Regions from separate parts of the Actinoplanes lobatus genome, predicted to be linked through region 1. Evidence: riboswitches for the same ligand, from Rfam matches in the RefSeq annotation. Region 1 holds a riboswitch; each other region holds the start of a gene.
What was found. A riboswitch is a leader RNA that binds a small molecule or an ion and turns the genes downstream of it on or off. The one in region 1 is predicted to bind cobalamin.

Region 1 (6,700 bases):
TGTTCCAGCGGCATGAGATCGGCTCGAAGAACCGCCGCCAGCTTTCCGGCCAGGCCCAGCCGGACCGGGCCGGACTCGCAGTCGACGACCACGGTCGCCACACCGGCCAGCGCGGGCGCGAGCAGGGCCGGATCGGGTCCGCTCGTGGCCCGGCCGTCGGTGACCACCACCAGCAGCGGCCGCCGTCGCGGGTCGCGGCGGCGCTCGGTGGCGATGGTCGCGGCCGCGGCACGGAGCCCCGCCGCGAGCGGGGTACGGCCACCGGTCCGCAGCGCGGCCAGCCGCATCACGCCGACCTCATGGCTGGACGTCGGCGGCAGCACCACCTCGGCGTCCCGTCCCCGGAAAGTGATCATCCCGATCCGGTCCCGCCGCTGGTAGGCGTCCCGCAACAGCGACAGCACCGCCGTCTTGACCAGCGTCATCCGCTTCCGCGCGGCCATCGACCCGGACGCGTCCACCACGAAGAGCACCAGGTTCGCCTCGCGCCCCACATGCACCGACTCCCGCAGATCCCGCGGCGACACCCGGATCCCACCCCGCCGCTCCCAGGCCGCCCGCCCCTGAGCCACCTGACCCTGAGCCACCTGACCCTGAGCCACCTGACCCTGAGGCACCCGATCCTGGGACGCCACAAACCGATCCGGGGATAGGGCGGTTCGGTCGAGGGCGGCTCGGTCGAGGGCTGCCCGGAGAGTGGCGAAGAGGTGAGGGGCGCCGGAGAGCTTGCCCTGCGGGACGCGGCTGCCGACTACGCGGCCCCGGCGGGCGAAGGCCGGGGAGCGGCGGCCGGCGTGACCGCCCTCGCCACGGGCGGTGATCCGGAGTGTGCGGGTGCGGAACGCCTGGCCGGCGGCGGCTGTCGCGCCCGCCTTCTCCGGTTGCGGCGCCTCGTCGTTGCTGGACGGGGGCGTGCTCTCCTCCGTACCCCCGTGGGGTGATCCTGCTCCGGACGGCCCGCCGCCGTCTCGCGGGGTGTCGTTTCGCGGGCCTCCGCCGCCGGGGCCGCCGCCGTCCGGGTCCGGGTCGATGTCGGGGTCCGGCTCGTCGTCGGGGCCGCCGCCGTTCTGACCGTCCTGGCCGGCTCGTTCCCGGTCGGCTGCTTCGCGCTCGGCCCGTTCGCGGTCGGCCTGATCGCGCTCGGCACGTTCCTGTTCGGCGCGTTCCTGTTCGGCGCGTTCCTGTTCGGCTCGGTCCTGTTCGGCCTGGCGTTCGGCTTCGGCCAGGGCGTCGTCGAGCTTCTGTTCGTCGGTGCCGGGCGGGTCCAGCGGGTCGGTACGGCGGCGGTGCGGGAGAGCGAGGCGGGCCGCGTCCCGGACGTCGTCGGCGGTGACCCGGTCGCGGCCGTGCCAGGCGGCCAGGGCTACGGCGCAGCGGGCGACCACGATGTCGGCGCGCATGCCGTCCACGCCGTAGGCGAGGCAGACCCGGGCGATCCGGTCGAGTTCGGCGTCGGGCAGCGTCACCGCCGGAAGAGCGGCGCGGGCGGTGGCGATGCGCGCCGCGTAGTCGCGTTCGGCGTCGGCCCAGCGCGCCGCGAAACCGTCCGGGTCGGCCTCGTAGGCGAGGCGGCGGCGCACCACCTCGGCGCGCTGACGGGCGTCGCGGGGTGCGGCGACGTTGACGACCAGGCCGAACCGGTCGACCAGCTGGGGCCGGGGCTCGCCCTCCTCCGGGTTCATCGTGCCGACCAGCAGGAATCTCGCCGCGTGCTTGACCGACACCCCGTCCCGCTCGACGTGTGCCCGGCCCATCGCCGCCGCGTCCAGCAGAAGGTCCACCAGGTGGTCCGGCAGGAGGTTCACCTCGTCGACGTAGAGGACACCCCGGTGGGCGGCGGCGAGCAGGCCCGGGTCGTAGGCCTTCACCCCGTCGGTGAGCGCGCGCTGCAGGTCGAGCGTGCCGACCACCCGGTCCTCGGTGGCGCCGACCGGCAACTCGACGAGCGACGCGGGCCGGACCGTGGCCGCGGTCGTGGCGTCCGCCGGGGCGTCCGGACGTGCCGGGCCGGGGAGGGTGGGGTGCGGGCCGTCCGGGCAAGCCGGGTCCGGGGCGGCGGGATCGCAGGCGAAACGGCAGCCGGGCACCACGGTGACCGGTGGCAGCAGGCCGGCCACGGCGCGGACGACGGTGCTCTTGGCCGTGCCCTTCTCGCCGCGGACGAGGACCCCGCCGACGGCCGGTGACACCGAGGTGAGCAGCAGGGCCAGGCGCAGGTCGTCGAGACCCACCACGGCCGAGAACGGGTACGGAGTAGTCACCAGGATCCCTTCCGGCGGGTGTCCACGCCCGCTCGTCGGTCGACGCGAGCGGCCGGAGTCTCCTGACTCCCGGATCGACGTTTCCCGCTCGCCTTCCGGCGCAGGTGCCGTGGCGTGTGTGGTCAGCGGGTCGCTCCCCGGTCACAGTGGCGGGACCGTCCCGGAATCGCACCGGGTTCCTCCGCAACCGCTCGCCGGTCACTCTTCCCGACCGGCCGGGCACCCGTCAACGCGGGATCCGTCACCCGCCGAGCGCACCTTCTCCGAAGGCGGTCCGCACGGCCGGCGCCGCGTGTGCGCCAATCCGTCCGGCATCGACGGCCCGACCCCACGCCGCGTCCACCGTGCGCCCACGATCAGGCGGTCTCGAAGCGGCACCGCGACGGTGCCGTGACGGGGCGGGCCGCGGTCGAATCAGCCGCGGGCGGGGTCGGTCAGCGGCTCACCGCCTTCTCGGTGGCGGGGAGAGGCTCGGGGGCCAGGCGGTCGAGTTCGGCGACCACGTCGAGGACGGCCAGGGCGGAGCGTTCCACCAGGGGGCGCAGGCGGCGGTAGAGGGCGGCGTCCTCCGGGTCGGGGTGGGTGGCGTTCGCGGTGGGGACCAGGTCGGCGGCGCGGTCCAGGTCGGGGAGTTCGCCGAGGGCGTGCCGGGCCAGGAGGCAGGCGCCCAGGGCGGTGCCCTCGGGGACGTCGGCGACCGTCACCGGGAGGTCGAGGGCGGAGGCCAGGACGGACACCCACAGGCGGGAGGCCGCGGCGCCGCCGGTGGCGCGGATCTCGGTGACCGGGCAGCCCTCGGCGTCGAACGAGTCGCGGACCAGGGCGAGTTGCTGGCAGACGCCCTCCACGGCGGCGCGGACCAGGTGCGGGCGGGCGTGTTCGCGGCGCAGGCCCAGGTAGGCGCCGCGCATGCCGGGGCGCCACCAGGGGGCACGTTCGCCCAGGAGGTAGGGCAGGCAGAGCAGGCCCTCGCTGCCGGCCCGGATCTCGGCGGCCTCGGCCAGCAGGGCGGCGTCCAGGTCGTCGGCGCCCTCGCCCGCGACGCCGGGCGCACGGCCGGGACCGCCGGAGGTGCCGGGAACGCGGTCGTCATACGCGCCGGCGCCGCGGTCACCAGGGGCTCCGGGGGCGGGGGCCGCGAGGCTCTGGGCGGCCCAGCGTACGACCGAGCCGGCGTTGTTGACCGCTCCGCCGATCACCCAGCGGTCCTCGGTGAGGGCGTAGCAGAACAGGCGGCCGGCGGCGTCGGCGGTGGGGCGGTCCACGACGGTACGGAGGGCGCCGCTCGTGCCGAGGGAGACCGCTGCGACACCGGGCGGGGTGGCGCCGACGCCCAGGTTGGCGAGCGGGCCGTCGGCGGCGCCGATGATCAGGGGTACGTCCGGCGGCAGGCCGGCGGCGGACGCCACCTCGGGACGCAGCCGGAGGGCGTACGTGGTGGGGACGACCTCGGCGAGCTGCCCGGGGCGCACGCCGGCGATGGACAGGGCCTCGTCGTCCCACCGGCGGGCGTGGATGTCGTAGAGGCCGGTGCCGGAGGCGATCGACAGGTCCACCAGGAACGGGGCGTCGGCCAGCGCCGCGACGATCAGCTCCTTGACGCCGCCCCAGCGTGGGGTGCCGCGCAGCGTGTCCGGGTCCTCCTCGGCCCACCAGGCCAGCTTCGTGAGCGGCGACATCGGGTGGACCGGGGTGCCGGTGCGGGCCTGGAGCCGCTTCGCCGGACCGGCCGCGACGATCTTCTCGCACTGCCGGGCGGAGCGGCCGTCCGCCCACGTCACCACGGGGCCGAGGGGGCGGCCCGCGGCGTCCATCGGCAGCAGCGCGTGCAGGAAGGAGCTGAGGCTGATCGCGATCACCCGGTCGCCGCGGTCGCGGCACTCGGCGGCCACGTCGGTGAGCGCCTTCACGGCGGCGCCGGTGAGCTGCCGGGGGTCGAGTTCGGCCCGGCCCGGCCCGGGGACCGACAGCGGGTAGTGGACGCTGGTCAGCGCCCGCAGCTCACCGGCCGGGCCGGCGGCGACCCCCTTGGTCGCGGTGGTCCCGGTGTCGATCCCGATCACGACGTCCATGCTTCCCCTCCCGAACGTGCCGTCCCGACCCTCTCATGCCCACCCTCCCCACCCCTCATACCGCTGACACGTTCAACCACGAAACGGTCACGCTGAGCTAAACGGCCGTGCACTCAGCGTCCCCCGCAAAACACCGCCGGTGTCGGGGCAAGGCGTTTTGCCGCGGAGCGAAGCGGAGCAATCAGGCACAGCAGCTACGCCCGGCGCGGGCGGCAATGGCTCACGTTGCAGAAGATCGCCGGAAATTTCGGGACGGGGAATTAATCGATAACGATCCACCCCGTACCGGAAATGGGTCTTGAAAAGCGAAACGCCCCGCCGGGAAGGGCGGGGCGTCGCGGGGTGGAGAAAAGGTCAGCGCTGGTCCATCGGCGTGAAGTCGCGGACCGGCGAGCCGGTGTAGATCTGCCGCGGGCGACCGATCTTGTTGGCCGGGTCGGTCATCATCTCGCGCCACTGGGCGATCCAGCCGGGGAGGCGCCCGATCGCGAACAGCACCGTGAACATGTCGGTGGGGAAGCCCATGGCCTTGTAGATGAGGCCGGTGTAGAAGTCGACGTTCGGGTACAGCTTGCGGGAGATGAAGTACTCGTCGGAGAGGGCGATCTCCTCGAGCTTGAAGGCGATCTCCAGCAGCGGGTCCGGCTTGTCCAGGGTGTTGAGCATCTCCTGGGCGGCCTTCTTGACGATGGCTGCGCGCGGGTCGTAGTTCTTGTAGACCCGGTGGCCGAAGCCCATGAGCTTGACGCCCTTTTCCTTGTTCTTCACCCGGGTGACGAACGAGGTGACGTCTCCGCCCTCCTTGCGGATCTGCTCGAGCATCTCGAGGACGGCCGCGTTGGCGCCGCCGTGCAGCGGGCCGGAGAGGGCGTTGATGCCGGCGGAGACGCTGGCGAACAGGTTGGCCTGCGCCGAGCCGACCAGGCGCACCGACGAGGTCGAACAGTTCTGCTCGTGGTCGGCGTGCAGGATGAACAGCATGTCCAGGATCTTGGCGACCTTGGGGTCGACGTTGTACTGGACGGTCGGCAGGCCGAAGGTCAGGCGCAGGAAGTTCTCGACGTAGTCGAGCGAGTTGTCCGGGTACGGCAGCGGGTGCCCGATGGACTTCTTGTAGATGTACGCCGCGATGGTCGGAAGTTTCGCCATCAGCCGGATCGTGGAGATTTCGACCTGCTCCTCGTCGAGCGGGTCGAGCGCGTCCTGGTAGAAGGTCGACAGCGCCGTGACCGCGGACGACAGCACCGACATCGGGTGCGCGTTACGCGGGAAGCTCGAGAAGAATGTCCGCATCTCCTCCTGGAGGAGGGTGTGGACGCGGATCTTGTCCGCGAAGTCCCGGAGCTGGGCCGCGGTCGGCAGCTCGCCGTTCATCAGCAGGTAGGAGACCTCAAGGAAGGTGCTCTTCTCCGCGAGCTGCTCGATCGGGTAACCCCGGTAACGCAGAATGCCCTGGTCACCGTCGATGTAAGTGATCGCCGACTTGGTCGACGCGGTGTTCACGAAACCCTGATCGAGGGTTACGTAACCGGTCTCCTTCAGCAGAGCACTGACGTCGATGCCGCCCGGACCGTCGACGGCCTTCGTGACCGCCATCGACAACTGACCACCAGGGTGGTCGAGCTTGACATCCGTCATGTATTTCCCTCACTTCACCGGCAGATGTCCCAAAGATTTTGCCGTTCACCGTAAACCCTCAACCTGAATGGGTCATCAGGTGGCCGCCTGTTGAGGCATTGGTCACCAGTGCGTATGGGTCGTTGCGCCATAGACAATGGTCGGTATATTGCGACGCTGTTACGGGAGGGACCATGCAGATCCCGGCCGAGGGACCCGTCGTCGTGGGGATCGGCGGCACGGCGACCGACCCGGCCGCAGTGCGGTTCGCCGCGCGGGAGGCGGTCTCCCGTGGACGGGCGCTCACCGTCGTCCACGCCTTCACGTGGCCGGGCCCCGGCGAGTACGCCCTGGCGCGCCGGGCCGCCTCACGCATCGTCGAGGAGGCGGTCTCCATCGCCCAGCGTTCCACACCCGGGGTCGACGCGCGGGGCCATCTCGTGGATGGGCCGCCCGAGCGTGTCCTGCTGCGCCTGACCAGGGCTTCCGCACTGCTGGTCCTCGGTGGCGGCCTGGTCGAGGTGGTGCTGCGGGCGTGGTGCCCGGTGGCCGTGGCCCGCCGGCACCGTACGCCGTCCGGCCCGGTCCTGGCCGCCGTCGACGGGTCGCCGGTCTCCGCCGCGGTGCTGCGGTTCGCCGTCGAGCAGGCCCGGCGCCGGGGTGGCCGGGTGGACGTGGTGTACGCCGGCGAGCCCGCCGGCCGCCCGGTCCTCGACGGCGTCCGCCCCCGCCTGCTCTCCGGCGACCCGG
Region 2 (6,700 bases), 7.2 Mb from region 1:
TCGCGGCCCCGCACGTGGCCGGCGCGGTCGCCCTCTACCTGGCCGCCAACCCGGGCGCCTCGGTCAGCACGGTCAACGCGGCGATCGTGAACAACGCCACCACCGGAGTGGTCACCAGCCGCGGCACCGGCTCGCCGAACCGGCTGCTCTACGTCGGTTCCTGATCCTCCCCTGACGGAAGGGCCGCCCGGTTCGGGCGGTCCTTCTCAGGCGAGCAGGCTCGGGACCTTCTCGAAGAGCTGGGTGGTGTAGGTCATCATCTCGTGGAGCATCCAGTTGCCGGCCAGCAGCAGGGCCGCGCCGATCGCGATCGCCTTCGGGACGAAGGAGAGCGTGGCCTCCTGGATCTGGGTGACCGACTGGAAGAGCGAGACGGCGAAGCCGACCACGAGGGCGGTCAGGAGCACCGGCGCCGCCATCTTCGCCGCGATCGTCAGGGCCTGCATCGCCAGCTCAACCACCATCGTGTCCGTCATGCCCATCAGTTCGGGGACTTGAGGAAACGCCGGAGTGCGGAACGGGCAGGACCCGGTTGCCGTCCGGTTGTGCAAGATCAGCCGCGGACGGCCACCACGAGCGGTCCCCGGTCGCCCTCGATGATCCGGACCTTGACCCGGTAGTGCTCGGCCAGGTTCGGTTCGGTCAGCACCTCGGCGGGCGTGCCGGACGCGGCCACCCGGCCGGCGGCCAGCAGGAACATCCGGTCGGCGTACTCGCCGGCGGTGGTCAGGTCGTGCATGGTGGCGAGCACGGTCAGGCCCCGCTCGGCGCGCAGCCGGTCCACCAGCTCCAGCACCTCCTGCTGGTGACCGATGTCCAGGGCGCTGGTCGGCTCGTCCAGCAGCAGGATCCCGGCCCCCTGGGCGAGCGCCCGGGCCAGGAAGACCCGCTGCCGCTCCCCGCCGGAGAGGGTCTCGAGACGCCGCCCGGCGAAGGACTCCAGGTCCAGCGCGACCAGGACCTCCTCCACCGCGGCCAGGTCCGTCGCCGACTCCCGGCCCAGCGGCGGGATGAACGGGGTACGCCCGAGCAACACGTAGTCGAACACCCGCATGGCCGGCGGCACCACCGGTGACTGGAGCACGGTGGCCACCGCCTTGGCCCGTTCGCGGCGGGACAGACGGTCGGCCGGGACGCCGTGCCACCGGACCGTCCCGCCGAACGTCAGCAGCCCGCCGATGGCCCGCAGCGCGGTGGACTTGCCGGCCCCGTTCGGCCCGATGACGGTGACCCACTCGCCCTCGGCCACGTCCAGGTCCACACCGTCGACGATGAGGGTCCCGTCCAGCCGTACCGTGAGGCCCTCCACTTCAATAGCGCTCATGACGGCACCGCCCGGTTGGTCCGCAGCACCAGCACGAAGAAGGGCGCGCCGAGGAACGCCGTGACCACACCGATCGGGATCTCCGCGTCTCCGCCCGCGGTCCGGGCGACCAGGTCGGCGAGGACCAGGAAGGCCGCCCCGAACAGCAGCGACAGCGGCAGCAACGCCCGGTAGCTGGGCCCGGTCATCAGTCGCAGCGTGTGCGGCACGATGATCCCGACGAAGCCGATCAGCCCGGAGGCGCTGACCGCGGCGGCGGTGCCCAGCGAGGCCGCGATGATCAGCAGGTAGCGGGACCGCTGCGGGTGCAGGCCCAGGCTGGTCGCCTCGGCGTCGCCGACGGTCAGCACGTCCAGCTCGCGGCGCTGGGCCAGCACGATCGCGGCGGTCATCACCGTGTAGGGCAGGATCACCCGCACGTCGTGCCAGCCCGCGGTGGACAGCCGGCCGAGCGTCCAGGAGAACACCTCACGGACCGACTCGACGTTCCGTTGCAGCAGGTAGGTCTGCGCCGCGGACAGGAACGCCGACACCGCGACCCCGGCCAGGATCAGGGTGGCGGGCGACCGGTCCCGGCCCCCGGCCGCGCCGAGCAGCCAGGTGAGGGCCACCGCGCCGACCGCGCCCACGAACGCCGCCATCGGCGCCCCGATCGGCAGCTCGGTGACCTCGCCGGTGGCCCGCAGGACGATCACCGCGGTCACCCCGAGACCGGCGCCGGCCGCCACCCCGAGCAGGTGCGGATCGGCCAGCGGGTTGCGGAAGGCACCCTGGTAGGCGGCGCCGGCCAGGGCCAGCATCGAGCCGACCAGCGCGCCCAGCACCACGCGGGGCAGCCGGAGCTGGGTGAGGATCGCGATCTCACGGTCGGTCAGGCCGCTGTCCAGGCGTACCCCCGGAAGGAGATTGAGCATCTCCACCGCGACGCCGCCGGGCGGCAGCCGGACCGACCCGAAGGCCAGCGCCAGGACCATCGCTCCCAGCAGCGTGAGCACTCCGGCCGCCAGCCACACCGGGCGCAGCCCGGCAGGCCGGCGCCGGCTCATGGCGCCGCCTCCGCTTCGCTCCAGCGTCGCCATGAGTTCAAGACTGAGCCGATGATTCGCTCGCAAGCTCGCTCATTGGGGAACCTTGCTCACCGCGTCTCCGACGGCCTTGACCAGATCGACGGTACGGGGACCCCAGCGCGAGGCGATGTCGTCGTCGAGGGCGTAGATCTGGCCCTTGCCGACGGCGGCGATCGACGACCAGCCGGGCCGCGCCTTCACCGTCTCCGGGGACTGCTGGCAGCACTTCGTGTCGGCCAGGAAGATGGTGTCCGGGTTCGCCTGGACCAGCGACTCCTGGGCCAGCTGCGGGTAGCCGCCGAGCTTGCCGTCCGGGTCGGCGGCGTCGGCCACGTTGGTCATCCCGAAGAGGTTGAAGACCGAGCCGATGAAGGTCTTCGAGGTGGCCGAGTACAGGTCCGGGCCCAGCTCGTAGTAGTAGCTGAGCGGCTTGCTCCGGGCCGGCACCGACTTGACGATCGTGTCGATGTCCGCGGCCATCCGCTCGTTCAGCGCCTTCGCCTCGGCCGGGTGACCGGTGAGCGCGCCGAGTTCGGTGATCTCCCGGTAGGTGTCGTCGAGGGTGGCGGCGGCCGGTGACACGAACGCCGGGATCGACAGTTTGCCGAGCTGGGCCACGATGCCGTCGGAGTCGTTGGACAGCACCACGAGGTCCGGGTCCTTGGCCGCGATCGCCTCGGCGTTCGGCTTGAAACCGGACAGGTCGGTCTTCGGTGCGTCGGCCGGGTAGGTGGACTGGTCGTCGACCGCGGTGACCTGCGGCCCGGCGCCGATCGCGTAGAGCATCTCGGTGGCCGTCGGGCTCAGCGACACGATCTTCGCGGGCTGAGCGTTCAGGGTCACGGCGCCGACCGTGACCGGGTACGCCCCGGCGGCGGCGCTGGACGCGGTGGCGGGCTCGGGTTCGTTACTCGCACATCCGGTGAGGAACAGTGCGGTGGCCGCTATGGCAGCGGTGAGCAGGCGTTTCATCGGTCCTCCTGTCGGCCGGTCAGGTGGTGCTTCGCCGACAGGGGCCACGCTGGCCGCCGCCCGCGAGGCGCCCCTCCCCGGGAGCGCTGAATCGCGACCGACGCCCAGGCGACCTGGCTAGACCTCCGAAGAGGGATCACAGTTGCGGGACAGCTCCGGTTTCACACCGGCTTCGCTGCGGCGCGGTCCCTGAAACGCTAACCCACGGCCGTCCCGCAACCTCAACGGCATCACATGACGAGCCTTCCGGTCACATCGTCCGTGCTGATCAGGCCCCAGTGGCGGGAGTCCTGGGCCACCGGGCGACTGTCACCGAGCACGTAGACGGCGCCGTCCGGGACGGTGACCGGAGCGCACTCGGTGCCGACCACCTGGGACTCGAACGACAGGTACGGCTCGTCGAGCGCCGTGCCGCCGCGCAGCACCCGCCCGTCCCGGCACTCGATGCGGTCACCGGGCAGGCCGATGACCCGGAGCAGGGTCTCGTGTCCGGGCGCGTCCGGGATCGGGAGAGCGACGATGTCGCCGTGGTCGATGCCGGTCACCCGGTAGCCGATCCGGTCGACCAGGTGGCGGCTCGTGACGGCGAGGGTCGGATTCATGGCGTTGCTCGGCACGAACCAGATCGAGAAGGAGAACGACGTGGTCACGGCGAGCAGCACGGCGGCCAGCGCGACCCCGTAGGCGACCGGCCGCTCCCGTGCCGCCACCCACAGCCCGCCGGCGGTCCAGCGCAGCGCCGCCCAGGTCCCGGTGGTCTGATCGAACTCGGCCAGCACCGCTTCACCCCACGGCTTGCCCGTGACCGCGGTCCTCAGGATCAGGTACAGCACCCGCCTCATGCCGGCCTCACGATCGCCAGGCTCGTGCCCCGGCGGGCCGCGGCCTTGGCCGCCGCGTCGGCCAGCCGGACCCGGGCCAGCGCCACCCCGTCGCCGGTCAGCCGGTAGGTGTGCCGGGGCGGGCGGCCGGGCTGGTCGGAGGGCTCCCAGCCGGCCTCCAGCAGCGCCTGCTCGGTGAGGCGCATCAGGATCGGGTAGAGCGTCCCGGAGGCCAGGCCGGTCTCGCGGCTCAGGTCGTAACCGTAACGCCAGGTGGACGGGTCCTTCATCAGCGCCTCGAAGAGCCGCAGGGTCTGCGGCGAGGCATGCGGTGTCCTCGGCATGACCGAAACTCTACATAACTCGACTTACCTGAAGTCAAGAGGCCGGCATCAAACGGATGCCGGCTCAGGAGTTCTTGCGGTGCTCCACGACGTCGGCGGCGGCGACCCGGTCCCCCGCGGCGGCCGCCTCCTCGTCACCGGCGAGCGCCGAGCGAAGCCGGTCCCTCTCCGCGGTGCGGCGGGCCGCCATCTCGCCGAGCTGCTCGGCCATCTCGTCACGCCACCCGCGCAGCAGGATGAACGAGAGAGCGGCCGAGGCGACGAACGCCACCATGGCGCAGACCAGGACGTTCAACGGCGTCAGGAGGAACAGCACGGCGAAGGCGGCCACGAACAGTCCGAGGCGGCCGAGCGTGTACTTGACGGCGGGCTTCATGCGTTATCTCCCTCAGCCGGACCGGTGACTGAGCCACCGAAGGCCGTAGAACCAGACCAGGCAGTACACGACCGTACCGGTCAGGGCGCCGGAGCCGCCGCTGACCAAGGGCGGAGCGACCTCGGACACCAAACCGGCCACGGTCATCCCGACCGCGACACCGAAGCCGGCGGCCAGGCCACTCACCATGATCCGGTGGGCGCCGAAGCCCTCGGCCCGGAACTCCTCGACGAACAACCAGACGGGCAGGATCAGCGCGAGCCAGCCGTTCGACTCACCGAACTCACCGAGGCCGGTCAGCGCCATCACCGCCTCGAAAATCAACAGTACGGCGGCGCCGGCGGCCAGCCCGGCGAAGGCGGAACCCAGCAGGTCACCGATCGTCGCCAGGCGGCCGGTCGCGTCCTTCTTCAGCTGGGTCATCAACGTCACCGTCCGTGTGGGGTCAGGCCCAGATCTTCTGGGGCTCGCTGCGGCGCTCGGCCAGCGACGGCGCCTTCTCGTACTCGCGTACCACCTGATAACGAGTGTCCCGCTCGACCGGCTGGAATCCGGCGTCCCAGATCATGTCGAGCAGGTCCTCGCGGTGCATGGTGTGCGGCGTGCCGTACGAGTCGGCGTCGTGGGTGATCTTGTACTCCACCACCGAGCCGTCCAGGTCGTCGGCGCCGAAGTTGAGCGACAGCTGGGCCACCGAGAGACCGTGCATGACCCAGAAGCACTTCACGTGCGGCACGTTGTCGAACATCAGCCGGGACACCGCGAACGTCTTCAGCGACTCGGCCGGCGCCGCCATCGTGGTGCGCTCCTGGATCCGGTTGCGGACCTTGCCGTCCGCCGAGTCGTGGAAGTCGTGCTGGTAGCGCAGCGGAATGAAGACCGCGAACCCACCGGTCTCGTCCTGGAGCTCGCGCAGCCGCATCACGTGGTCGACCCGGTGCCGCGGTTCCTCGATGTGCCCGTACAGCATGGTGGCGGGCGTCCTCATGCCCTTCTCGTGGGCCAGCCGGTGGATCCGCGACCAGTCCTCCCAGTGGCACGCGTGGTCCACGATGTGCTGCCGGACCTCCCAGTCGAAGATCTCGGCGCCGCCACCGGTCAGCGACTCCAGGCCGGCGTCCATCAGCTCGTCCAGGATCTCGCTGGCCGACAGCCCACTGATCTTCTCGAACCACTGCACCTCGGTCGCGGTGAAGCACTTGAGCTTCACGTTCGGCAGCGCGGCCTTCAGCTCACGCAGTACCTTCGGGTAGTACCGCCAGGGGAGGGTGGGGTGCAGGCCGTTGACGATGTGCAGCTCGGTGAGCTGCTCGTCCTCCATCTCCTTGGCCTTGCGGACGGCCTCGTCGATGCGCATCGTGTACGCGTCCTTCTCACCCGGCTTGCGTTGGAAGGAGCAGTACGCGCAGCTGGCCGAGCAGACGTTGGTGAGGTTGAGGTGCCGGTTGACGTTGAACATCACCCGGTCACCGTTCAGCTCGGTGCGCTTGTGGTGCGCCAGGCGGCCGAGCCAGGCGAGATCATCACACTCGTAGAGCGCGACACCGTCCTCGCGGCTCAGCCGCTCACCGGCGTAGACCTTCGCTTCAAGCTCGCGCTTCAACCCCGCATCCATGCGGTCGAGGGTACGTCCCGTCGCTCGAGTGGCCCGCGGCACCGTTGAGTCGAATAATTCTCAGCATGCTTTCACCTTCATTGGATCGACATGGGTGCGCGGCTTGCGGTATGAACCAGTAGGAACGACAAGCGGCGGTCCCCCACCGACGCGGACGGGGAGCTGATGTCCAAGGCATTGC
Region 3 (6,700 bases), 9.1 Mb from region 1:
AGCGTGCAGATCACCTCGTTGGCCGCCGGCAGCCGCGACCGGGTCACCCCGGACGCCACCATCTCCGCGTCACAGAGGATCGGCGCGCCGTCGAGCAGCGCCTTCCGCGCCGCGGTGACCACACCCGGACTGAACCGGACATCCTTCACCAGATCCACCATCCCGCAGGCGTGGATCATCCGGACCACCACCCGCGACACGTCCTCCGGCAGCCCCGACAGGTCCGCCTCGGCCCGGATGGTGGCGAACGAGCGCCGGTAGATCTCCGCACCGTCGCGCACATACTCCATCAGGGCCTCCTAGCCACAGCCACGATCTCCCCCAACCCGGTCACGGCCGCGCCGACCTCGCTGATCCTCGGCGATCCCGCCCCCGCAGTCGATGGGCCGACCAGTCCGGATCCGTCACCCTCCGCGCCGGAGATCCCCGATGCGCCGACGAGTCCGGATCGGCCGCTCTCCGCGCCGGTCGTTTGCGATGGCCGGGCTGGGCCTGTTCGGCCGCTCTCCGCGCTGGTCGTTTGCGATGGCCGGGCTGGGCCTGTTCGGCCGCTCTCCGCGCTGGTCGTTTGCGATGGCCGGGCTGGGCCGGTTCGGTCACTCTCCGCGCTGGTCATCCCTGGCAGGTCGGCGGGGCCGGCTCGGTCACCGTCCGTGCGGGCGACCAGGTAGCCGTCGGTGGTGGCCTCGACGCGGACGTGCGGGCCGGACGGGCTGCCGCACGCGCGGGCGCAACCCACCCAGTGGACCGGCAGGCCGTCGACGAAACGGGCCGTGGCGGTGGCGTCGGCGCGGACGTCGGCCAGCGATTTCGCGCAACCTGGCCGCCCGGCGCAGGCGGTCACCCCGGACCATGGCGAATCCGCGGCCACCGCGAGCCCGGCCGCGGCCAGACGGTCCGCCCACTCCACCGCCGCCGACGGCGGCAGATCGGCCACGATCACCCCACGCCAGGGGGTCACCACCAGCTGATCGGCGCCTTCCAAAACCCTGAGGGGTACGCCGGTCAGGCGCCCCAACGGCACCAGCGCCCCCACCGCGGCCAGCCCGTCCGCCTGAGCCACCACACCGACCAGATCGGTGGCGCCGGTGGCCTCGACCGGAACCGCCGCCGGCACGGCGACGGGCGTCAACCCGAGGACGCCGGCCACCCGGGCCGACACACGCGCCGGGCCGTCGGTCAACTCCCGCAAACGCCACGCGGCCGGGCCGTCGCCCCGCTGCTCCTCCCGCTCGGCGAGGAACGCGTGCGCCGCCGCGATCAGCGCCGGCACCACCCGGCCGGCCTCCACCCGGAGCCCGGTGTCGTGCCCGGCGAAGCGGATCGCGAACAGCCCGCCACCGGTGTGCCCCCGCTCTTCCGGCCCCGCGACAGCCGTGTGGGTGGTGGGCGCCGGTGGTGTGGGGCTGGTCGTGGGCGGCTGGGTGGTGGGCGCCGGTGTGGGGTTGGTGGGGGCCGGCCGGGTGGTGGGCGCCGGTGCGGGGTTGGGGGCCGGGACGGCGGCGACGTCGGGGGACAGGGGGACGTGGCCGAGCGCGAACAGGAACTTGCCGGGGAGGCCGGCCAGGGCGGGATCGTCCACGATGGCGCGATCCAAGGCCGGTATCAGAGCGCGGATCGTCGATCCTGGGAGTGGCGGCGACGCGATGTTCCGGACATTGTCGTGGGTCTGTGAGGGCAGCAGCCCGGCGGCGCGCAAGCGGGTCGCCAAGGCCGGGGCGTCGGTGGCCGACAGGCCTCTGAGCTGGAGATTGGCCCGCGAGGTCAACTCCAGGGCGCCGTCGCCGAACTCCTCGGCCAGCGCGCGCAGCGCGCGCAGCCGGGCGCCGGTCAGCAGCCCGCCGGGCAGCCGGACCCGGGCCAGCAACCCGTCGGCGGCGGCGTGCAGCCGCAGCGCGCCGGGGCAGGCGTCGGTGTCGGAAGTCCGGACGGGAGACATGGCCCGGATACTACGGCCGACCCCCGACAGGAATTCACCGTCGCCTCTCGGTGGGTCGGCAGCGTCACAGCGGCCGTTCCGCCTTGACGCGGGACACCGGGGTTCGGAAAAGTTATGGCTCACGAGCGGCGACGCCGCGGAGGAAGCCGGTGTGACTCCGGCGCGGTCCCGCCACTGTCACCAGGGAGTTCGAGCCCTGGGAGCCAGGAACTCCGGTCGCCGTGACATCCGACTACCCGGGGCGCGGACCCCGAGGGGAGCGCGCGTGTTTCTGCTGCTGTCGACGTCCGACACCGACCTGCTCAGCGCCCGGGCCAGTGGTTCGGCCTGGCGCCCGGCCAACCCGGCCCGCACTTCGGTCACCGATCTGCCCGGCCTGCTCGACGGGGCCGACCTTGTCGTGGTGCGCATCCTGGGCGGCCGCCGGGCCTGGGAGGAGGGGCTGGACACGCTGCTCGCGGGCGACGTGCCGGTGGTGGTCCTGGGCGGCGAGCAGGCGCCGGACGCCGAGTTGATGAAGCTGTCCACGGTGCCCGCCGGGGTGGCCGCCGAGGCGCACACCTATCTGGCGCACGGCGGCGCGGACAATCTGGTCTCGCTGCACGACTTCCTCTCCGACACGGTGCTGCTGACCGGCAACGGGTTCGCGCCGGCCGTGGAGAGCCCACAGTGGGGTTTCCTGCCGCGCCCGGAGTCCACCGGCGAGGCGACCGTGGCGGTGCTCTATTACCGGGCGCATCACATGGCCGGCAACACGGCGTTCGTCGAGACGCTCTGCCGGGCGATCGAGGCCAAGGGCGCGCGGGCCATGCCGATCTTCACGGCCTCGTTGCGGACCGCCCCGCCGGAGCTGCTGGCCGAGCTGCGCAAGGCGGACGCGCTGGTGGTGACCGTGCTGGCGGCCGGCGGCACCCGCCCGGCGACCGCGAGCGCGGGCGGCGACGACGAGGCGTGGGATGTCGGCGTGCTCGCCGACCTGGACGTGCCGATCCTCCAGGGGCTGTGCCTGACGAGTTCGCGGGCCGCCTGGGAGGCCGCCGACGACGGGCTGACCCCGCTGGACGCGGCGACGCAGGTGGCGATCCCGGAGTTCGACGGCCGGATCATCACGGTGCCGTTCTCGTTCAAGGAGATCGACGAGGACGGGCTGTCGGTCTATGCGGCCGACGAGGAGCGGGCGTCGCGGGTGGCCGGGATCGCGGTGGCGCACGCCCGGCTGCGGCACGTCCCGCCGGCCGATCGCAGGATCGTGCTGATGCTGTCGGCCTACCCGACCAAGCATTCCCGGATCGGGAACGCGGTCGGTCTGGACACGCCGGCCTCGACGGTCGCCCTGCTGGCTGCTCTCGCCGACCGGGGTTACCGGATCGGTGACTTCGGGTCCTACGACGGCGACGGGCTCATCCACACGTTGATCGCGGCCGGCGGGCAGGACCCGGACTGGCTGACCGAGGAGCAGCTGTCCGGAAACCCGGTGCGAATTCCGGCATCTCGCTACCAGACCTGGTTCGGCCAGCTCCCCGAGGACTTCCGGGAGAGTGTCGAGCGGCACTGGGGTCAGGCCCCCGGTGAGCTGTATGTCGACGACGGCGACATCGTGCTGGCCGCGCTGCGCGACGAGAACATCGTGGTGATGGTCCAGCCTCCGCGCGGGTTCGGGGCCAACCCGGTCGCCATCTACCACGACCCCGACCTGCCGCCGAGCCACCACTACCTGGCCGCCTACCGGTGGGTGGCCGACGAGTTCGGCGCGCACGCGGTGGTGCACGTCGGCAAGCACGGCAACCTGGAGTGGCTGCCCGGCAAGAACGTGGGCATGTCCGCGTCGGACGGCACCGACGCGGCCCTCGGCGACCTGCCGCTGATCTACCCGTTCCTCGTCAACGACCCCGGCGAGGGTACGCAGGCGAAGCGCCGGGCACACGCCACGCTGGTCGACCATCTGATCCCGCCGATGGCCCGCGCCGAGTCGTACGGGGACATCGCCCGCCTGGAGCAGCTGCTCGACGAGCACGCGACCATCGCCGCCCTCGACCCGGCCAAGCTCCCGGCGATCCGGGCGCAGATCTGGACGCTGATCCAGGCCGCCAAGATGGACCACGACCTCGGCCAGCGGCACCGGCCGGAGGCCGAGGAGTTCGACGACTTCATCATGCACATCGACGGATGGCTGTGTGAGGTCAAGGACGTGCAGATCCGTGACGGGCTGCACGTGCTGGGGGCGGCGCCGACCGGGGAGGCGCGGGTCAACCTGGTGCTCGCCATGCTGCGGGCGCGGCAGATGTGGGCCGGTCAGGTGGCGGCGCTGCCGGGTCTGCGGGAGGCGCTGGGTCTCGCGGAGGACGCGTCCACCGCGGAGACCGACGAGATCGAGGCGCAGGCGCGGGCACTGGTCACGGCCATGGAGGAGCGTGGTTGGCCGACGGAGGTCCCGGCGGACCTGGTCGCCGCACCGGCGGGCGCCGCTTCCGCCGCACCGGCGGGCGCCGCTTCCACCGCACCTCCGGCGACGCTTCCCGGCGTACACGATATTTCGGATTTGTCGGTATTGCCGGATGTGGTGCGCGTGCTGGAGTTCGCGGCCACCGAGGTCGTGCCGCGGCTCGCCCGCACCACCGACGAGCTGACCAACGTGCTGCACGCGCTCGACGGCGGTTACGTGCCGGCCGGCCCCAGCGGCTCCCCGCTGCGCGGCCTGATCAACGTGCTGCCGACCGGCCGCAACTTCTACTCCGTCGACCCCAAGGCCATCCCGAGCCGGCTCGCCTGGGAGACCGGGCAGGCGATGGCCGACTCGCTGCTGACCCGCTACCGGGCCGACCACGGCGAGTGGCCCCGCTCGGTCGGGCTCTCCGCCTGGGGCACCAGCGCCATGCGGACCGCCGGCGACGACATCGCCGAGATCCTCGCCCTGATCGGCGTCCGCCCGGTCTGGGATCCGGCGTCCCGGCGGGTCACCGGCCTGGAGCCGATCCCGGCCGAGGAGCTGGGCCGCCCCCGCATCGACGTGACGGTCCGTGTCTCGGGCTTCTTCCGTGACGCGTTCCCGCACGTGGTGGCTCTGCTCGACGACGCGTTCACCCTGATCGCCGGGCTGGACGAGCCGGACAACTTCGTCCGCGAGCACGCCCTGCGCGACCAGGGCGAGCACGGCGACTGGCGGCGGGCCACCATGCGGATCTTCGGGTCGCGGCCGGGGGCGTACGGCGCCGGAATCCTGCCGCTCATCGACAGCCGGAACTGGCGGGACGACGCCGATCTGGCCGAGGTGTACGCGGTGTGGGGCGGCTTCGCCTACGGGCGGGGCCTGGACGGGGTGCTGGCTCGTGGGGACATGGAGAACGCGTACCGCCGGATCGACGTGGCCGCGAAGAACATCGACACCCGCGAGCACGACATCGCCGACTCCGACGACTACTTCCAGTACCACGGCGGCATGATCGCCACGGTGCGGGCGCTCACCGGTCGCGCGCCGGCGGCGTACATCGGCGATTCCACCAACCCGGACCAGGCACGGACCCGCAGCCTGACCGAGGAGACCGCGCGGATCTTCCGGGCCCGGGTGGTGAACCCGCGCTGGATCGCCGCGATGCGGCGGCACGGCTACAAGGGCGCCTTCGAGCTGGCGGCGACCGTGGACTACCTGTTCGGGTACGACGCGACCGCCGGCGTGGTGACCGACTGGATGTATGAGCAGCTCGCCGCGTCCTACGCGCTCGACGACGAGAACCAGGGGTTCATGCGCCAGTCGAACCCGTGGGCGCTGCACGGCATCACCGAGCGGCTGCTGGAGGCCGCCGACCGCAAGCTGTGGGAGTCCCCCGAACCGGAGACACTGGCCGCGCTGCGTGAGCTTTACTTGGAGACCGAGGGTTCCCTGGAGGACCGGTGATCATTCGACGTGAGACCCCCGCCGATGTCGGCGTGATCAGGGAGGTGACGGCCGCCGCGTTCGCCCGGCCGCACTTCCGGGAGCCGCTGCCGGACGGGGTCGAGCCGGACGAGGCGCCGCTCGTCGGCAAGCTGCGCGCCGACGAGGGCTGGCTGCCGGCGCTGTCGCTGGTGGCGGTGGTGGACGGCGTTGTCGTGGGGCATGTGGTGTGCACCCGTGGCCGTGTCGGCGCCGCCCCCGCTCTCGGGCTGGGGCCGGTCAGCGTGCACCCGGATCATCAGCGCCGCGGGGTCGGTTCGGCGCTGATGCACGCGGTGCTGGGTGCCGCCGACGCTCTCGGCGAGCCGCTGGTGGTGCTGCTCGGCGATCCGGCCTTCTACTTCCGGTTCGGGTTCCGGCCGTCCGCCGAGTACGGCATCGAGCCACCGGTGGCGGAGTGGGGGCCGCACTTCCAGGCCCGGCCGCTGACCGCCCACGATCCGTCGGTGCGCGGCGTCTTCACCTACGCCGCGCCCTTCAACGATCTGTAGCGTCCGGGCGGCGGAGCAGGTAGGTGTCCATGATCCAGCCGTGGCGCTCGCGGGCCTCGGTGCGGGTCTCGACGATCCGCTCCGCCACCTCGGACACCCGGCCGGCGTCGAGCAGCTCGTCCGCGGTGCTGACGTAGGCGCCCCAGTAGATGTCGGCGTCCGGGTGCGCGGTGAACGCCTGCTGGGCGTCGAGCATCACGACCACGTCGTCGACGCCCTCCGGCCAGCCCTCGGCGAGCCGCCGGCCGGTGGTGATCTGCACCGGGCGGCCCACCCGGTTCAGGCCGATCCGGTGCTTGGCGGCCAGGGCGGAGACGCTGCTGATGCCGGGGATCACCT

Region 2: linked by a shared signal. The riboswitch ahead of BJ964_RS11535 (ABC transporter substrate-binding protein) and the one ahead of BJ964_RS44085 (VWA domain-containing protein) in region 1 are both predicted to bind cobalamin.
Region 3: linked by a shared signal. The riboswitch ahead of cobN (cobaltochelatase subunit CobN) and the one ahead of BJ964_RS44085 (VWA domain-containing protein) in region 1 are both predicted to bind cobalamin.

The regions. Positions count from the first base shown of each region.
Region 1 is NZ_JACHNC010000001.1:9,691,623-9,698,322, forward strand. Features, by position in the region: gene BJ964_RS44085 (VWA domain-containing protein) at 1-2,261, opposite strand, end outside; cobalamin riboswitch at 2,317-2,443, opposite strand; gene BJ964_RS44090 (gluconokinase) at 2,696-4,333, opposite strand; gene BJ964_RS44095 (citrate synthase) at 4,688-5,971, opposite strand; gene BJ964_RS44100 (universal stress protein) at 6,145-6,700, shown strand, end outside.
Region 2 is NZ_JACHNC010000001.1:2,500,089-2,506,788, reverse strand. Features, by position in the region: gene BJ964_RS11555 (S8 family peptidase) at 1-164, shown strand, start outside; gene fliQ (flagellar biosynthesis protein FliQ) at 207-476, opposite strand; gene BJ964_RS11545 (ABC transporter ATP-binding protein) at 554-1,324, opposite strand; gene BJ964_RS11540 (FecCD family ABC transporter permease) at 1,321-2,403, opposite strand; gene BJ964_RS11535 (ABC transporter substrate-binding protein) at 2,443-3,363, opposite strand; cobalamin riboswitch at 3,454-3,602, opposite strand; gene lepB (signal peptidase I) at 3,594-4,205, opposite strand; gene BJ964_RS11525 (PadR family transcriptional regulator) at 4,202-4,528, opposite strand; gene BJ964_RS11520 (DUF4229 domain-containing protein) at 4,593-4,904, opposite strand; gene BJ964_RS11515 (hypothetical protein) at 4,917-5,327, opposite strand; gene mqnE (aminofutalosine synthase MqnE) at 5,350-6,519, opposite strand.
Region 3 is NZ_JACHNC010000001.1:589,694-596,393, reverse strand. Features, by position in the region: gene BJ964_RS02585 (precorrin-8X methylmutase) at 1-290, opposite strand, end outside; gene BJ964_RS02580 (precorrin-3B synthase) at 290-1,939, opposite strand; cobalamin riboswitch at 2,044-2,171, shown strand; gene cobN (cobaltochelatase subunit CobN) at 2,205-5,831, shown strand; gene BJ964_RS02570 (GNAT family N-acetyltransferase) at 5,828-6,361, shown strand; gene cobF (precorrin-6A synthase (deacetylating)) at 6,348-6,700, opposite strand, start outside.